DNA from 3 places in the Rhizobium sp. CB3090 genome. Region 1 is predicted to be linked to each of the others. Evidence: predicted binding sites of a transcription regulator. Region 1 holds the regulator's gene; each other region holds the start of a gene.
What was found. Region 1 encodes PhoB, which activates phosphate uptake and scavenging genes when phosphate is short. Its sites were predicted from a motif close to TGTCATNNANCTGTCAT; they were not measured.
Positions count from the first base shown of each region.

Region 2: the regulator PhoB is predicted to act here: its motif matches at 3,035-3,051, upstream of phnF (phosphonate metabolism transcriptional regulator PhnF).
Region 3: the regulator PhoB is predicted to act here: its motif matches at 3,575-3,591, upstream of QA646_RS20665 (Orn/Lys/Arg decarboxylase N-terminal domain-containing protein).

Region 1 is NZ_CP121662.1:131,391-136,497, reverse strand. Features, by position in the region: gene QA646_RS00700 (GcrA family cell cycle regulator) at 6-530, shown strand; gene QA646_RS00695 (IS1182 family transposase) at 678-2,048, opposite strand; gene phoB (phosphate regulon transcriptional regulator PhoB) at 2,164-2,847, opposite strand; gene phoU (phosphate signaling complex protein PhoU) at 2,880-3,593, opposite strand; gene pstB (phosphate ABC transporter ATP-binding protein PstB) at 3,645-4,460, opposite strand; gene pstA (phosphate ABC transporter permease PstA) at 4,475-5,107, opposite strand, start outside.
Region 2 is NZ_CP121662.1:3,670,855-3,675,961, reverse strand. Features, by position in the region: gene QA646_RS17630 (ABC transporter ATP-binding protein) at 1-476, shown strand, start outside; gene dapB (4-hydroxy-tetrahydrodipicolinate reductase) at 492-1,316, shown strand; gene QA646_RS17620 (2,3-bisphosphoglycerate-dependent phosphoglycerate mutase) at 1,440-2,075, shown strand; gene phnF (phosphonate metabolism transcriptional regulator PhnF) at 2,285-3,019, opposite strand; gene phnG (phosphonate C-P lyase system protein PhnG) at 3,121-3,600, shown strand; gene phnH (phosphonate C-P lyase system protein PhnH) at 3,597-4,226, shown strand; gene QA646_RS17600 (carbon-phosphorus lyase complex subunit PhnI) at 4,231-5,107, shown strand, end outside.
Region 3 is NZ_CP121663.1:411,335-416,441, forward strand. Features, by position in the region: gene QA646_RS20650 (PBP1A family penicillin-binding protein) at 1-60, shown strand, start outside; gene QA646_RS20655 (hypothetical protein) at 138-434, shown strand; gene QA646_RS20660 (GNAT family N-acetyltransferase) at 591-1,151, opposite strand; gene QA646_RS20665 (Orn/Lys/Arg decarboxylase N-terminal domain-containing protein) at 1,173-3,530, opposite strand; gene QA646_RS20670 (DHCW motif cupin fold protein) at 3,778-4,110, shown strand; gene QA646_RS20675 (LysR family transcriptional regulator) at 4,239-5,107, opposite strand, start outside.

The DNA of each region.
Region 1 (5,107 bases):
AGGGCATGAATTGGACAGACGAACGCGTCGAGAAGCTGAAAAAGCTGTGGTCCGAAGGTTTGAGCGCCAGCCAGATCGCGGCACAGCTCGGTGGTGTCAGTCGTAATGCCGTCATCGGCAAAGTGCATCGCTTGAGCCTGCCGGGCCGAGCGAAAGCCGGTGGCGTGGCAACTGCAGCTCGAGCCCCGAAACGCAATACCTCGGCCCCGCGGGCGCCGAACTACGCCTCGCGCGTTGCAACCCGCACGGTTACCCGCCAGCAGGGTGCGACGATGCTCAAGGAAGAGGTCGAGATCGATACGGTCCACGAGATCGAATATCGCCCGGCCGCCAATGTGGTCGTTCCGATCTCGCGCCGCCTCGGCCTGACGGAGCTCACCGAACGCACCTGCAAGTGGCCGGTCGGCGACCCGCTGAAGGATGATTTTCACTTCTGCGGCAACGACAGCCCGGACTCTTCGCCCTATTGCACCTATCATCAGCGCCTGGCTTACCAGCCGGTGCATGACCGGCGCCGGGCGGCACACTGAACCGGTGCCAACCATATGAAAAACGGGCCGAAAGGCCCGTTCAGACTGCTGACAAACCCGTCGATATTTTCGGCGGGTTTTGTTTTATGACCATGGGTTGTTTTAAGTTGGGCTGTGCGGCGAGGGGAAGTTGGCGGCCTCTGGCCCTCACGCCAGGCTCGGTTTGGGTGCTTTGGTGAGCGCCATGGCGATCTTCTTGATGTTCTGCGCTGCTGCCGCCAGCAGGCACTGGCAGGCGACGCGGGTGAGACTTCGGAAGCGGGCATAGCGGTGCCCGTGCAGTTGCTTGGCATCGGCAAAGGAGCGTTCGACCGTCTCCTTGCGGCGCTTGTAGATAGCCCTTCCCCAGGGGGTGAGACGGTGGGCATCGGTGCGTTCACGAGCATCTTGCCAGACATGGCGGGTGATGGAGCGGACCGCTTTGGCGTTGGATGTGCAGGAGGCCAGCAGCGGACAGGTTTGGCAGATGGCCGGATCGGATGTGTAGTGCTTGTAGCCGTTGCGGTCGGTGGTGGCATAGGTCAAGAGCTGACCCTCGGGGCAGCGATAACCATCGGCTTGCATGTCATGGACGAACTTCGACTTGCGCATCATGCCGGCCTTGGGCGGCGTCGGATTGCGATAGCCGGTGACGCCGAGGATCTGCCGGTCTTCCAGCCCCTTGGCGATACCGGCCGTGGCATAGCCGGCATCCAGTCCGACGGCACCGACGTCGAAGCCGAAGCGGCGGCGCTGCCGGTCCAGCCGATCGAGATAGACGATCGAGTCATGCACGTTGGCCGGTGTGACATGGGTGTCGGTGATGATGGCAAGCTTGCCGTCCACCGTGCGGTGGTCGAGATAGAAGAAGCCCTTGGGCTTGCCGTCGCGCACCATATAGCCCGCCTCCGGATCGGTGCGGCTGACCTTGGTCTCCTTGACCTGCGGCTCGCGCTCCTTCTCCTTCAACGGCTTCTGGCCGTGCACGACACGCTCGGCCTCAATGGCCCGGTCGAGATCGGCCCAATAGTCGGCACGCGACTTTTCGATCATGGCAAGATCGTATTTGCCCTTGTTGGCATTGGCCTTCAGATGCGTCGAGTCGGTATAAAGCACCGTGCCGTCGACCAGCTTGTGGGCGATCGCCTGTTCGACGATATGATCGAAGATATCCTGGGCTACGCAGGGATCGTTGAAGCGCCGGCGGCGGTTCTGCGACAAGGTCGAGGCGTCGAACACTCCGTCCGTCAGCCTCAGCCGCAGGAACCAGCGATAGGCGACGTTGACCTCGATCTCGCGCACCAACTGACGCTCCGAGCGGATGCCGAACAGATAGCCGATAAACAGCGCCTTGAACATCAAGGTCGGATCGAGCGCCGGCCGGCCGTTGTCGGCGCAGTAAAGTCCGGCAACACGATCATGGATGAAGGAAAAATCGATCACCTGATCGATCTTGCGAAGCAGGTGATCCTTCGGCACCAGGCTATCGAGCGTCACCATCTCGATCGCCGTCTGTTCGGCAGCGGGTTTCTTCAACATATCCCAATGAATCACAAAATCCCCAGCATCGCCAGGGGTTTGTCAGCAGTCTGAACGGGCCGAAAGGCCCGTTTTCTGTTTCCGCCGCTATATTGGCGGCCAGTCGGTTGCCCGATCAGGCCTCCATGGAATAACCCGCGCCGCGAACGGTGCGGATGACGTCTTGCATATTGGAGAAATTCAGCGCTTTGCGCAGGCGGCCGACATGCACATCGACGGTGCGTTCGTCGACATAGATATCGTGTCCCCATACGCCGTCGAGCAACTGAGAGCGCGAGAAGACGCGGCCGGGCGATGACATCAGGAATTCCAGCAGGCGGAATTCCGTCGGCCCCAGGCGCACTTCACGGCTCTTGCGGTGGACGCGATGTGTTTCGCGGTCCAGTTCGATATCGCCACAGCGCAGCACCGTGGACAGAACCTCCGGGCGGGCTCGGCGCAGCATCGCCTTGACGCGGGCCATCAGCTCCGGCGTCGAGAACGGCTTGACGACATAGTCGTCCGCGCCGGTGGAAAGACCGCGTACGCGCTCGCTTTCCTCGCCGCGAGCGGTGAGCATGATGATCGGCAGGCGCTCTGTCTCCGGCCGCATACGCAGCCGACGGCAGAGCTCGATGCCGGACACGCCAGGGAGCATCCAATCGAGGATCAGAAGATCGGGGATGCGCTCCTGGAGGCGCAGCTCGGCTTCGTCGCCTCTCAGGATGGTGTCGACCTCGAAGCCCTCGGCCTCGAGATTATAGCGCAGCAAAACGCTTAGCGCTTCCTCGTCTTCTACAACAGCTACTCTCGGAACCATGCGCCTGTGGTCTCCTTCTCTTGGCGTCTACTTTATTCCGTCACCGCACCGACGGTATTGGCGGTATCGTCCTTCGGGCGCTCGCCTTCGGGCTGGGCGCCGGTTGCCATGTAATAGATCGTCTCGGCGATGTTGGTGGCATGGTCGCCGATACGCTCGATGTTCTTGGCGCAGAAGAGAAGATGCGTGCAGGTGGTGATGTTGCGCGGATCTTCCATCATGTAAGTCAGCATCTCGCGGAAGAGCGAGGTGTACATGGCGTCGATTTCCTCATCGCGCTCGCGGATCGACACAGCCTTATCAGGCGAACGGGTCGTGTAGACGTCGAGCACTTCCTTGAGCTGGACGAGCGCCAGTTCGGAGAGATGCTCGATGCCGCGGGCGAGACGACGCGGAACGCCGGTGCCCTGCACGGCGATGACGCGCTTGGCAGTGTTCTTCCCGAGATCGCCGACGCGCTCCAGATCCGCGGCGATGCGGATGGAGCCCATGATTTCACGAAGGTCGGCAGCCATCGGCTGGCGGCGGGCGATGGTGACGATCGCCTTGTCGCCGACTTCGCGCTCGGCGTGGTCGAGAATGACGTCATCGGAGATGACCTTCTGCGCCAGGGCAGCATCGCCGTTTACCAGCGCGCGGACGCTGTCGCTGACCATCTGCTCCGCCAGGCCGCCCATTTCGGAAATGCGGCGCGTCAGGAACTTCAGGTCTTCGTCGTAAGCAGAGAGAATGTGTGTAGAGACCATTTTTCTATCCTCTAGGTGAAAGGTGTGAAGGGAGCCGCGCGGGGAGCATCATCAGCCAAAACGGCCCATGATGTAATCCTGCGTGCGGTAATCATCGGGATTGGTGAACATCTTATCGGTATCGTTCTCCTCGACCAGATGGCCGTGATGAAACATTGCGGTACGTTGCGAAACGCGGGCTGCCTGCTGCATGGAATGCGTCACGATGACGATCGTGAAGTTCTCTCGCAGCTCATGAATGAGTTCCTCGACTTTGGCGGTGGCGATCGGATCAAGCGCCGAGCACGGCTCGTCCATGAGAATGACCTCCGGACTGACGGCGACGGCGCGCGCGATGCAAAGGCGTTGCTGCTGGCCGCCGGAGAGGCTGGTGCCTGCCTCGAAGAGCCGGTCCTTTACCTCGCCCCACAGCCCGGCCTTCTGCAGGCTGGTTTCGACGATATGGTCGAGGTCGGTCTTGGATCGATGCAGCCCATGGATACGCGGCCCATAGGCGACGTTCTCGTATATCGACTTCGGAAACGGATTGGGCTTCTGGAACACCATGCCGACGCGAGCGCGCAGCTCAACGACGTCAATGGCGTTATCATAGACATCCTGATCGTCGAGCGTGATCTTGCCGGTGACGCGGCAGGTGTCGATCGTATCGTTCATACGATTGAGGCAACGCAGGAAGGTGGACTTGCCGCAGCCGGAAGGACCGATCAGCGCGGTGACCGTGTTGGCACGAATGTTCAGGTCCACGTCGAACAGCGCGCGCTTGTCGCCATAATAGACCGAGACGGCCTGACCGATCATCTTGTAGGGGATCGTCGTCATCTTCCTGGCCAGTGCTTTTTCGCTCGCGACTTCCGTCATCATGTTCATTCCATCGTCTCCTGTCACCAGCGCCGCTCAAAGCGACGGCGCAGCAGGATGGCGCCGATGTTCATCGCAACGAGGAAGAAGAGCAGGACGATAATGGCTCCGGAGGTTCTTTCGACAAAGGCGCGCTCTGCTTCACTCGCCCACATGTAGATTTGCACCGGCAGGGCCGTCGAAGGATCGAGCGGTCCCGCCGGATAATTGGCGACGAAGGCGACCATGCCGATCAAGAGTAGCGGCGCGGTTTCACCGAGCGCGTGCGCCAGACCGAGGATCGTGCCCGTCAGGATGCCGGGCATGGCGAGCGGCAGGACATGATGGAACACCACCTGCATGCGCGAGGCGCCGAGACCGAGGGCAGCACTGCGGATCGACGGCGGCACGGCACGCAAGGCCGAGCGCGTGGCGATGATGATCATCGGCAGCGTCATCAGGCTCAGCACCAGTCCGCCAACCAACGAGGCGGAACGCGGCAAGCCCATGAAGTTGATGAAGACCGAGAGGCCGAGCAGGCCGTAAACGATCGACGGCACCGCGGCGAGATTGTTGATATTGACCTCAATCAGATCCGTCAGCCGGTTCTTCGGCGCGAATTCCTCGAGATAGATCGAGGCGGCAACGCCGATGGGCAGCGCCAGGACCAATACGGT
Region 2 (5,107 bases), 370 kb from region 1:
CGATCCGCGACAATATTCGCTATGGCCGCCCAGAGGCGACGGATGCTGAAATCGAAGAGGCCGCAAGGCTCGCCTATGCCCACGACTTTATCCAGGCGCAGCCGCAGGGCTATGACACGCCGGTCGGTGAAAACGGCGTGACGCTTTCCGGCGGCCAGCGCCAGCGCCTGTCGATCGCCCGCGCGCTGGTGCGCAACGCGCCCATCCTGCTTCTGGACGAAGCGACCTCGGCGCTCGATACCGAGTCGGAAGCAGCCGTGCAGAAGGCGCTGGACGAAGCCATGAGCGGCCGCACCGTTGTCGTCATCGCCCATCGCCTGTCGACGGTCGTGCGCGCGGAGAAGATCATTGTCATGCAGAACGGCCGCGTCGTCGAAGAGGGCAACCACGAGACGCTTGCGACGGCCGACAATGGCCTTTACGCTCGCCTCAACAACCTGCAGCGGCCGGCCGTTTCCGGCACTTCCCGTAAATGAGACGATAGAGAAGACATGAGCGACGATGCGATGAAGCTGGTGGTGGTGGGCGCGGCCGGACGCATGGGACAGGCCCTGATCCGCATGATCCACGCCACGGAAGGCGCCACCCTGCATGCCGCTGTCGCACGTCCAGGCTCCGCTTTCATCGGCAAGGATGCCGGCGAAATTGCCGGGCTTGGGCCGATCGGCGTTCCCGTCACCGACGATCCGCTTTCAGCCTTCCTGCATGCCGAAGGCGTGATCGACTTCACCACGCCGGCAACCAGCGTCACCTTTGCAGGCCTCGCCGCCCAGGCACGCATCGTCCACATCATCGGCACGACCGGCTGCTCGGCGGAAGACGAAGCCAAGTTCAAGGCGGCCTCCCGTCACGCCCGCATCGTAAAATCGGGCAATATGGGCCTCGGCATCAACCTCTTGAGCGTCCTTGTCGAGCAGGCGGCGCGCGCGCTCCCGCCAGCCGATTGGGACATCGAAGTGCTGGAGATGCACCACAAGCACAAGGTCGACGCCCCCTCCGGCACGGCGCTCCTGCTTGGCCAGGCAGCGGCAAAGGGCCGAGGCATCGATCTCGACGATCATTCCGTGCGCGTGCGCGACGGCCATACCGGTCCGCGGCCGGCAGGCGCCATCGGTTTCGCCACGCTGCGCGGCGGCGGCGTCATCGGCGACCACTCCGTCATTTTCGCCGGCGAAGGCGAACGCCTGACACTGTCTCACAGCGCCGGCGACCGCTCGCTGTTTGCCCGCGGCGCGCTTCAGGCCGCGCTCTGGGCGCGCGACAAGAAACCCGGCCTTTATTCCATGCTCGACGTTCTCGGGCTTTCCACACGCTGATCCCATCCTGGAGCGGTTCAGCATGAAGCTGCTGAACCGCTCCAACCTTTTGTTCTCACGCAATTCCGGACGGAAACCCGCTAGGCACTTTTCCTGGAATTGCTCTATCAAGGAGGAATATCTATGAGCGGTACTCTCGTCCTCGTTCGCCATGGGCAGAGCGACTGGAATTTGAAGAATCTTTTTACCGGCTGGAAGGATCCTGACCTCACCGAACTTGGCATCCAAGAAGCCAAGACCGGCGGCAAGGCACTCGCCGATTACGGCATTAAATACGACGTCGCCTTCACCTCGGCGCTGACGCGCGCCCAGCACACGCTGAAGATCATCCTCGATGAAGTCGGCCAGCCCGGTCTCGAAACCATCAGGGATCAGGCGCTGAACGAGCGCGACTACGGCGATCTCTCGGGCCTGAACAAGGACGACGCCCGTGCCAAGTGGGGCGAAGAGCAGGTGCACATCTGGCGCCGCTCCTACGACGTCCCGCCTCCCGGCGGCGAGAGCCTGCGCGACACCGGCGCCCGCGTCTGGCCTTATTACCTCACGGAAATCCTGCCGCGCGTGCTCGCCGGCCAGAAGGTACTGGTCGCCGCTCACGGCAATTCGCTGCGTTCGCTGGTCATGGTCCTCGATCGGCTCAGCAAGGAACAGATCCTGTCGCTCAACCTCGCGACCGGCGTGCCGATGGTCTACAAGCTCAAAGCCGACTCCACCGTCGCTTCCAAGGAAGTGCTCGGCGATATGTCCGGCGCGCATTGAGCGGCGTCTAACTAATTATCTCCGAAAAGCCCCTCACCCTAGCCCTCTCCCGTTTTACGGGGAGAGGGGACGACCTTCGTACCCTCGTCTCGACAGGTTAATAGAGGGAAGGCTGTAGGATCGCCCATCCCCTTCTCCCCGTCAAAACGGGGAGAAGGTGGCCGCCCTTCGACAAGCTCAGGGGGCCGGATGAGGGGCCGAGCCTCACCTCAATTCTCGACGGTGAAACGCACCCTATCGGCGGCGAAGCGGGAAATCGAGTATTGCACCGGAATATTGTCGAGATCCGCATTGAGCGCCTGGGCGACCAGTACGATGGCGCCAGGCGATAGTTGCAGATCGGCCAGATCGCCTTCGTCGGCATGCGTCGCGGTGATCTCGGTGACGACGCGCACATAATCCAGTACGCCAAGCTCGCGAAATGCCTTGGTGATCGATCCGGTCGCTCGATAAATCTCGGCGATAGCGCCGAAGCGATCGGCCGGGAACCAGCTTGTGGCGCGCGAAACCGGGCGGTGATCCGCTTGACCGAGGGTTTCCAGGCGCACCAGCCGGGTACCGGACTTGACCTTGAGCTGCCGGGCCACTTCCGGACTCGCGGCCTCTTCGCTGGTCGCAAGAAGGACGCTACGGGTCTCGCGCACCTGATCGCCAATCCCTTGCGAAAATCGCGTCCGCTTCGAAATCGGGAAGCTCAGGCGCTCCTTCCGCTCGATCAGCGTGCCGCGCCCCTGCACGGCCCTGACGATGCCTTCCTGCGCCAATGCTGCAAGCGCGCTTCGGATCGTGTGGCGGTTGACGCCGAACTGTAGTGCCAGCACCGTTTCCGGCGGCACCATGCCCGTATCGTCAAAATCGCCGTGGTTGATCGATGTGCGAATACGGTCGGCAATCTGCCGCCAGAGCGCCACGCCCGTCTGTCTTTGTACCTTCTGCCCCGCCATATCGCCGCTTGCCAATGTCACACGCTTGTCACGTCTCGCTAATAAATATAAAACTACCTTGTATAGTTGTCTATATCAATAGACATTTTGGGGACGACACGATGAATGCAGCACAGAGGCAAGAGGCTGCGGCGCAGGAGCGCCGGGAACGCAAGCGCGCCGCCGATCTTTTGGCGCGGGCCGAACGCGACGAGCTTGACGCGGCCTGGGAAGCACTCCCCGAAAAACCCGTAGTCCAGCCTGTACGAGGTCCGGAAACCGGGCTCGTCATGGTGCGCGGGCGCATCGGCGGCGGCGGTTCACCCTTCAATCTCGGCGAAGTTACCGTGACGCGCGCCACCGTCAAGCTGGCCTCGGGTGCGATCGGCCATGCGCATGCGCTCGGCACCGACCGCGAAAAGGTGCGGCTTGCGGCGATTTTCGATGCGCTCTGGCATCAGCCGGCCACCAAGGAATTCGTGGAAAAGGCGATCCTACTTCCGGTTACCGATCGGATTGCCGAATACGACCGCAAACGCGCCGAGGAAACGGCTGCCACCCGCGTCGATTTCTTCACCATGGTCCGCGGAGAAGACAAATGAGCCTTTCCACCCCTTCCATGACAGCCGGCAACGAGGCGCTGACCGGCGGCTTTGCCGATCCGGTGTTCGACGCCCAGAGCGTCTTCAAGATGATGATGGATGCCATGGCGCGGCCGGGCATCGTCCAGACGGTCACCTCCGATATCGCTCCGCCCGCCCCGCTCGGCATCGCGGCCGGCGCGATCGGCCTTACGCTTTGCGATCATGATACGCCAGTCTGGCTGTCGACCGGTCTCGCCAAATCGGCCATGCCGGCGTGGCTGAGCTTTCACACCGGCACATCGGTGACACCGGAAAGGATCGAAGCGCGTTTTGCCTTCGTCGAGGCCGGCATGGCGCTCTCCTCCTTCAACCAGTTCGCCGTCGGCACGCAGGAATATCCCGACCGCTCGACGACGCTGGTGCTGGAAATCGCAGCCCTCGAGGGCGGCAAGGAACTGGCGCTCTCCGGTCCCGGCATTGCCGGTATTCGCACGATCGCGCCGATCGGCCTGCCCGATACGTTCCTGCGCATCTGGAACGACAATCGCGCGCTTTTCCCGCGCGGCGTCGATCTCGTTCTGACGGCGGAACGGCAATTCCTTTGCCTGCCGCGCACCACCAAGATCATCGCGACGGAGATGTGACGCAATGTATGTTGCCGTTAAAGGCGGCGAAGCCGCCATCGCCAATGCTCACCGGTTGCTCGCCGATCGCCGCCGCGGCGATCGTTCGCTGCCGGCCATCGGCATCGACCAGATCGTCGCGCAACTGGCGCTCGCCGTCGACCGCGTCATGGCCGAAGCCTCGCTTTATGACCGCACGCTGGCCGCGCTTGCCGTGCGCCAGGCGCGCGGCGACATGATCGAAGCGATCTTCCTGCTGCGTGCCTATCGCACGACGCTGCCGCGCTTTGGCTATTCCCAGCCGCTGGATACCTCGGCGATGAAGATCGAACGCCGCATCTCGGCGACATATAAGGATTTGCCGGGCGGCCAGCTTCTCGGCCCCACCTTTGACTATACGCACCGCCTGCTCGACCCGAGCCTGCTCACGGATACGCCGGTGGACGAGCCCATGCAGCGGTCGGCCGAAGAAGGCCGCGTGATGCGCGTCTCCGAAATCCTGAGCCAGGAAGGGCTGATCGAAGGCGATGGCGAGATGCCGATCGACCATGAGACCGGCGACCTGACGCGCGAGCCGATGGAATTTCCGATGACCCGCGATCTGCGCTTGCAGGCGCTGGCCCGCGGCGACGAAGGTTTCCTGCTCGCGCTCGGCTATTCGACCCAGCGCGGCTATGGCCGCACCCATCCCTTCACCGGCGAAATCCGTATCGGCGAAGTGGAGGTTGAGCTGGACGTGCCGGAACTCGGTTTCGCCGTTTCGCTGGGCAGCATTCAGGTGACCGAATGCCAGATGGTCAACCAGTTCAAGGGTTCGGCAAAGGCGCCGCCGCAGTTTACCCGCGGCTATGGCCTGGTTTTCGGCCAGAGCGAACGCAAGGCCATGGCGATGTCGCTGGTCG
Region 3 (5,107 bases), on a different replicon from region 1:
CGGCCAGCGGACTGCACCTACCAGCCCTATGGCGGCGGACGGCGACTTTGTGAAAAGTGATTTTCGCTTTTGTATGCCGATTTTGTGACTTGACCGCTAACCGCTAAGGTCGCATTTCTCGTGCCGGAGGCACAAGTATGCCGGCAGTCGATAACATCACACTCTTTGAGCGGCTGAGCGCGGCGCAGCGTCTCGTCTGGGTCGACTCTTTGGCAGCGGCCGTTGCCGATATCATCGATGATATGGGCGCGGAGTACGCTGACGATATCGTACGTACGCTACTCGACATCAAACGGATGCTGCAGGTCATGCGCGAAGATCTCGCCATGATCGACGATCCCCACAATCGTGCCATCATTGGCTATGTGCAGAATATAATTCGCGCAATGCGGACTTGCGTCGGGCGAGAGATTGTCGGGCCGGCATTTCACTGAGCGACGGGGTTGTTTTCCAGAGCAGACATCCGCTGCAAGGTTCACTCACCACATAGTCTGGGTATTAAGCGCTATCACGCGCTACCGCTTCCAGAGCGACCGAGAGCAGTATCACAAAAATCGGCATACTTATCGCATGCATCAATCCCGTAGGTTTCAGCGGGTGGAGAGCGGTGGCGGAGGTGGTGGGGTGGTCGAGCCGGAGGCGAGTGAGCGCTGGACCATCACACTGTCGGCCCAGCGGCCGTAACGATAGGCAACTCCGGGCAACAGGCCGACGCGAACAAAGCCGAAGCGTTCGTGCAGGGCGAGCGACGCGGCATTGTCGGCAGCGATATAGCCGATCATCTGCCGGAAACCGGCCGCGGCGCAGGCGTCGATCAGCCCGCGCATGAGCAGGCTCCCGATGCCCTGGCCGATATGGTCGTGATGCACATAGATCGAGTGCTTCACCGTATAGCGGTAGGCCGGGCGTTTGCGGAACAACACCACATAGGCATAGCCCACGACCTTTTCACCCTCGACCGCAACGACATGCGGAAAGCGGCGGTTCTTCAAATTCTTGCGCCGTTCCCGCAGATCGTCCGGTTGCGGCGTGTCGCTGTCGTCCACTCCAACCTCGACACCGCGGCGAATATGGCGGCGATAGATCGCCAACATGGCATCGACATCGGATTCCCGAGAGGGGCGAATGACGATCGTTTTATCCTGCTTCATCACTGACCTGAATTTCCCAGCCTATTCCGCGACGACGTAGGTATAGAGCCGGATGCGGCCGGATGCATCGATCTCGCGATAGAGCCCCTGAATCTCCACCTCGAAGCCGGGGAAGGTGTTGAAGCAGGTTTCAAACATCTTGAGATAGTCGATCATGGGCTTTGCCCTTTCCGTCAAGCGCTCGCCCGGCACGATGGTTGCAATGCCCGGGGGGTAGACCACGAAGGGCGTGGTTGCGATGCGGCCGGCGATGGCGTCGATCGGCAGATACTCCACATCATTGCGCACCAGGCAGCGTGCCGCATCATGGGGCGACATGGCCATCGGCGGCAGGTGGTCGGCGGAAAACTGCTTTGTCTGAAGCGTGCTGACGTCAGCTTGACGGAAGAAGTTGTGCATGTCCGCGCAGAGATCGCGCAGCCGCACGCCCGCATAGCGACCCGGCCGGCGACGATAAAATTCCGGGATTGCCTCCTCGATCAGCGCGTTGTCGTCATGGAGCTTCTTGAAGGCGACGAGGCCGCTGATCAAAGTTCCGGCTTTGCTGGCCTCCACGCCGGGCGTGAGAAGGAACAGCAGCGAATTGAGGTCGTTCTTTTCCGCGACGATGCGGTTTTCGCGCAGGTATTGTGCGACCACGGGCGCCGGTATGCCGTGCTCGGTGTATTTTCCGCTTTTGCGGTCGAAGCCGGGGGTGAGCAGGGTGAGCTTGTTCGGATCGGTCATGGCGAAGCCCGGCTCCATTGCGGAAAAGCCATGCCATGCCGCGTCGGGTGTCAGGTGCCAGAAGGCGGGATTGGTGGCGAGCTGGTCGGTGGCGACGCTCTCCCACGGCACGTCATGCACTGCGCCAGGGCTCGACACATCCGGAATTGCTACCCGATCCGGCACGAAAGGCTCGAAGAACCAACGGCGCTCGGGGCGATGCTCCTTTTCCTCGAATTCGCGGCGCACGGCGCGGATCTTCTTGCGCAGTTCGATGCCGAGGCGGATCGTGTCGTCCCACAGCACTTCGCCCGAGCGGCCCTTCATCATCTGAGCGCCTACATCGAGCGAGGCGAACAGCGGATAGAAGGGCGAGGTCGAGGCGTGCTGCATAAAGCTTTCATTGAACCGCCGGTGCTCCACGCGGCGTTTCTGGCCGGTGATATGCCGGTCCTTCATGTGGATCTGGGAGGCCTGCGAGAAGCTTGCGAGCTGCTTGTGGGTGGACTGCGTGGCGATGATGCCCGGTGCGTCCGGGCCGAGGTCGGCAAGGCCCATGGCAAAGCGCCCGGCATAGAGCGGATGAAATTTCATGAAGCCCGCCCATGCCTCGTCGAAGAGGATGTAGTCGCACAGATGCCCGATCCGCTTGAGGATCATCTCGGCATTGTGAATGGTGCCGTCATAGGTGCACTGCTCCACCACAGCGACGCGGAACGGGCGGGGCTTCTTGTAGGCCTCGGGGTCTTTCACCAGCGGGTGAGTGCGGATGCGCTCCCGTAAGGCTTCCTCGTCCATGGCCATGAAATCGATGGGACCGATCAGGCCATAGAGGTTGCGTATGGTCGGCAGATAGACTGGAATGCCGCCGGAGATCATCAGAGCGCCGTGATGGGCGGCCTTATGGTTGTTACGGTCGAACAGCACGAGATCGCCATCGGTGACGAGGGCGGAGAGCGCGACCTTGTTCGAGGTGGAGGTACCGTTCAGGACGAAATAGGTCTTCTCGGCGCCGAAGATTTTGGCCGCTTCTTTTTGTGCAGCCAATGCCGGTCCCTCGTGGGTCAAGAGGTCGCCGAGGTCGAGCACGGAATTGTCGAGATCGTCGCGAAACACCGCCTCGCCCAGATGTTCCATGAAGACCCGGCCGATCGGGCTGCGGCTGTAGAAGATGCCGCCATTGTGCCCAGGGCAGGTCCAGAGGTGGTTGCCTTCCTCGGCATAATCGACCAGCGCACCGAAAAATGGTGTCTTCAACGTCTCTGCATATTGCTTGAGCCGGCTGATAAGGCTTTTGGCGATGAAGGCCGGCGTTTCCTCAGACAGGAAGACATAGCCGTCGATGAAATCGAGCACCTCTACCGGCACATCTTCGAAGCGTTTACGGCGGATCAGAAGGATGATCGGGAACTCGAGGCCGCGGCGGCGCATCAGGTTGATGAGGGAGGCCGTCTTGCCCTCGAGCCCCTTTTTACCCCAGTCGACCAGCATGCAGCCGATGGCGGCGTCCGTCTGTACGGCGATCTCGGCATCTTCGAGATTGCGTGCGCGCACCACCTCAAAGCCGGAGCGTTCGATCTCCTCGACGATCTGATTGTAGCGGGCTCCCTCCAGATCCTCGCTGTCGAAGGTCGGCGTTGCGAACAGAAAGTTGAAACGTCTGAAATAATCCATTGGGATACCCGCTCTTGATCTGGCAGGAGGTGTCGGCGCATTTCATGACATGGATGTGACAGAATATCGAATGTCCGAAATACCTGCACAGAATAGCATTTTGGACGGCTTAAGCGGGAAGCGGTGTCTTCAGCGGGGTTGGACTTGCGATTTTTCATGCGAATTGCATGATCATTGTCCACGCACAATCCCGCATGCCCACGATCTCCGGCCGCTCACGACAACACAACAAGGCAATAGAGAAATCATGAAGCTTCCTACTCATCCTTTCACCCTTATCGACTGGAGCGACATTGAGACGACAGAGCATACGGGCGACACGGGAAAAGCGTTTTGGCGCACGGTCATGATGGGCGACATCCGTATCCGGCAGGTCGAATATACCGCCGAATACATTGCAGATCATTGGTGCGACAAAGGGCACATTCTTTATGTCTTGGAAGGCGAGCTCGAGACCGAGTTGCGAGACGGGCGGCGGTTCACCCTGAAAGCCGGCATGAGCTATCAGGTTTCCGACTTCGGCGATCCCGCCCATCGTTCATCCACGAAAACCGGTGCGAAACTTTTCATCGTTGACTAAGTCGTGAACCCATAAAGGGGAATGACCGGCATGGGGTGGTTTTCGGACAGTCAGCATTTGGCAAAACGCAAAATGGAGCCGACTTCCAATGGATTGCATCAGCTAAGGGTGGCGACACCCATTCCCTGTCACTCCGCATCTACATCGACTTTGCCCCTGGCCCAAGCGGCGATCGCATCGATGAAGGCTCTCACTTGCGGCTTCATGTACGTGCGCTCGGGATAAACGAGCGCGATCTGCATCCCTGAACCGATTGCGCCGTCGAGCACCTGCACCAACGCGCTGCTCTTAAGGTGCCTTGAGACCAACCCGTGCGGCAGGAGCGCGATACCGAGGCCGCGCAGGGCTGCGTCACACAAAAGTTCGATGTCATTCGCGTAGAATGCGCCCTCGACCTTAAACTTGCCTCCAGACGTGAGAGGCCAGTGCGTTTCTGCCAATTCTCCTCTGGCAAATCCAAGAAGACATCGATGGTTTTTCAGATCGAGATGTGTTTGGGGAGTCCCACGGGCTCTGAGATAGTCCGGTGAGGCAACGGAAATCATCGGATCGCGCAAGAGAGTGCGCGCGACAAGGCCCGGCTCGATTTGGCTGCTGGCGCGTAGTGCAACGTCGTAGTTGCCGTTAAGAAGATCTGCCCTCTGGTTGGATGTGTGGACGTGGACGCGCAGCTCTGGATAGCAGGCAGCAAAATCACACACAGCAGCGTTAAAACTGGCGCTCATCATCGGCGGTACGGACACACGCAGATCGCCGCGGACCACGTCGTTCGTCATTCGCACACTTTGCTCGGCCTGCCGAACCGCCTCGAGCGCAATGCATGCATGGCGGTAAAACAACTCACCCGCATCGGTCAGCGCTAGGCTGCGCGTTGTGCGACGAAGCAGACGCATGCCCAGCCGTTCCTCGAGGCGGGCAAGGCGACGGCTCAGCGTTGCCCTGGGAACGCGCAGTTCGGCAGCGGCGCGTGAGAGGGATTTCACCTCGACGGTCTTGG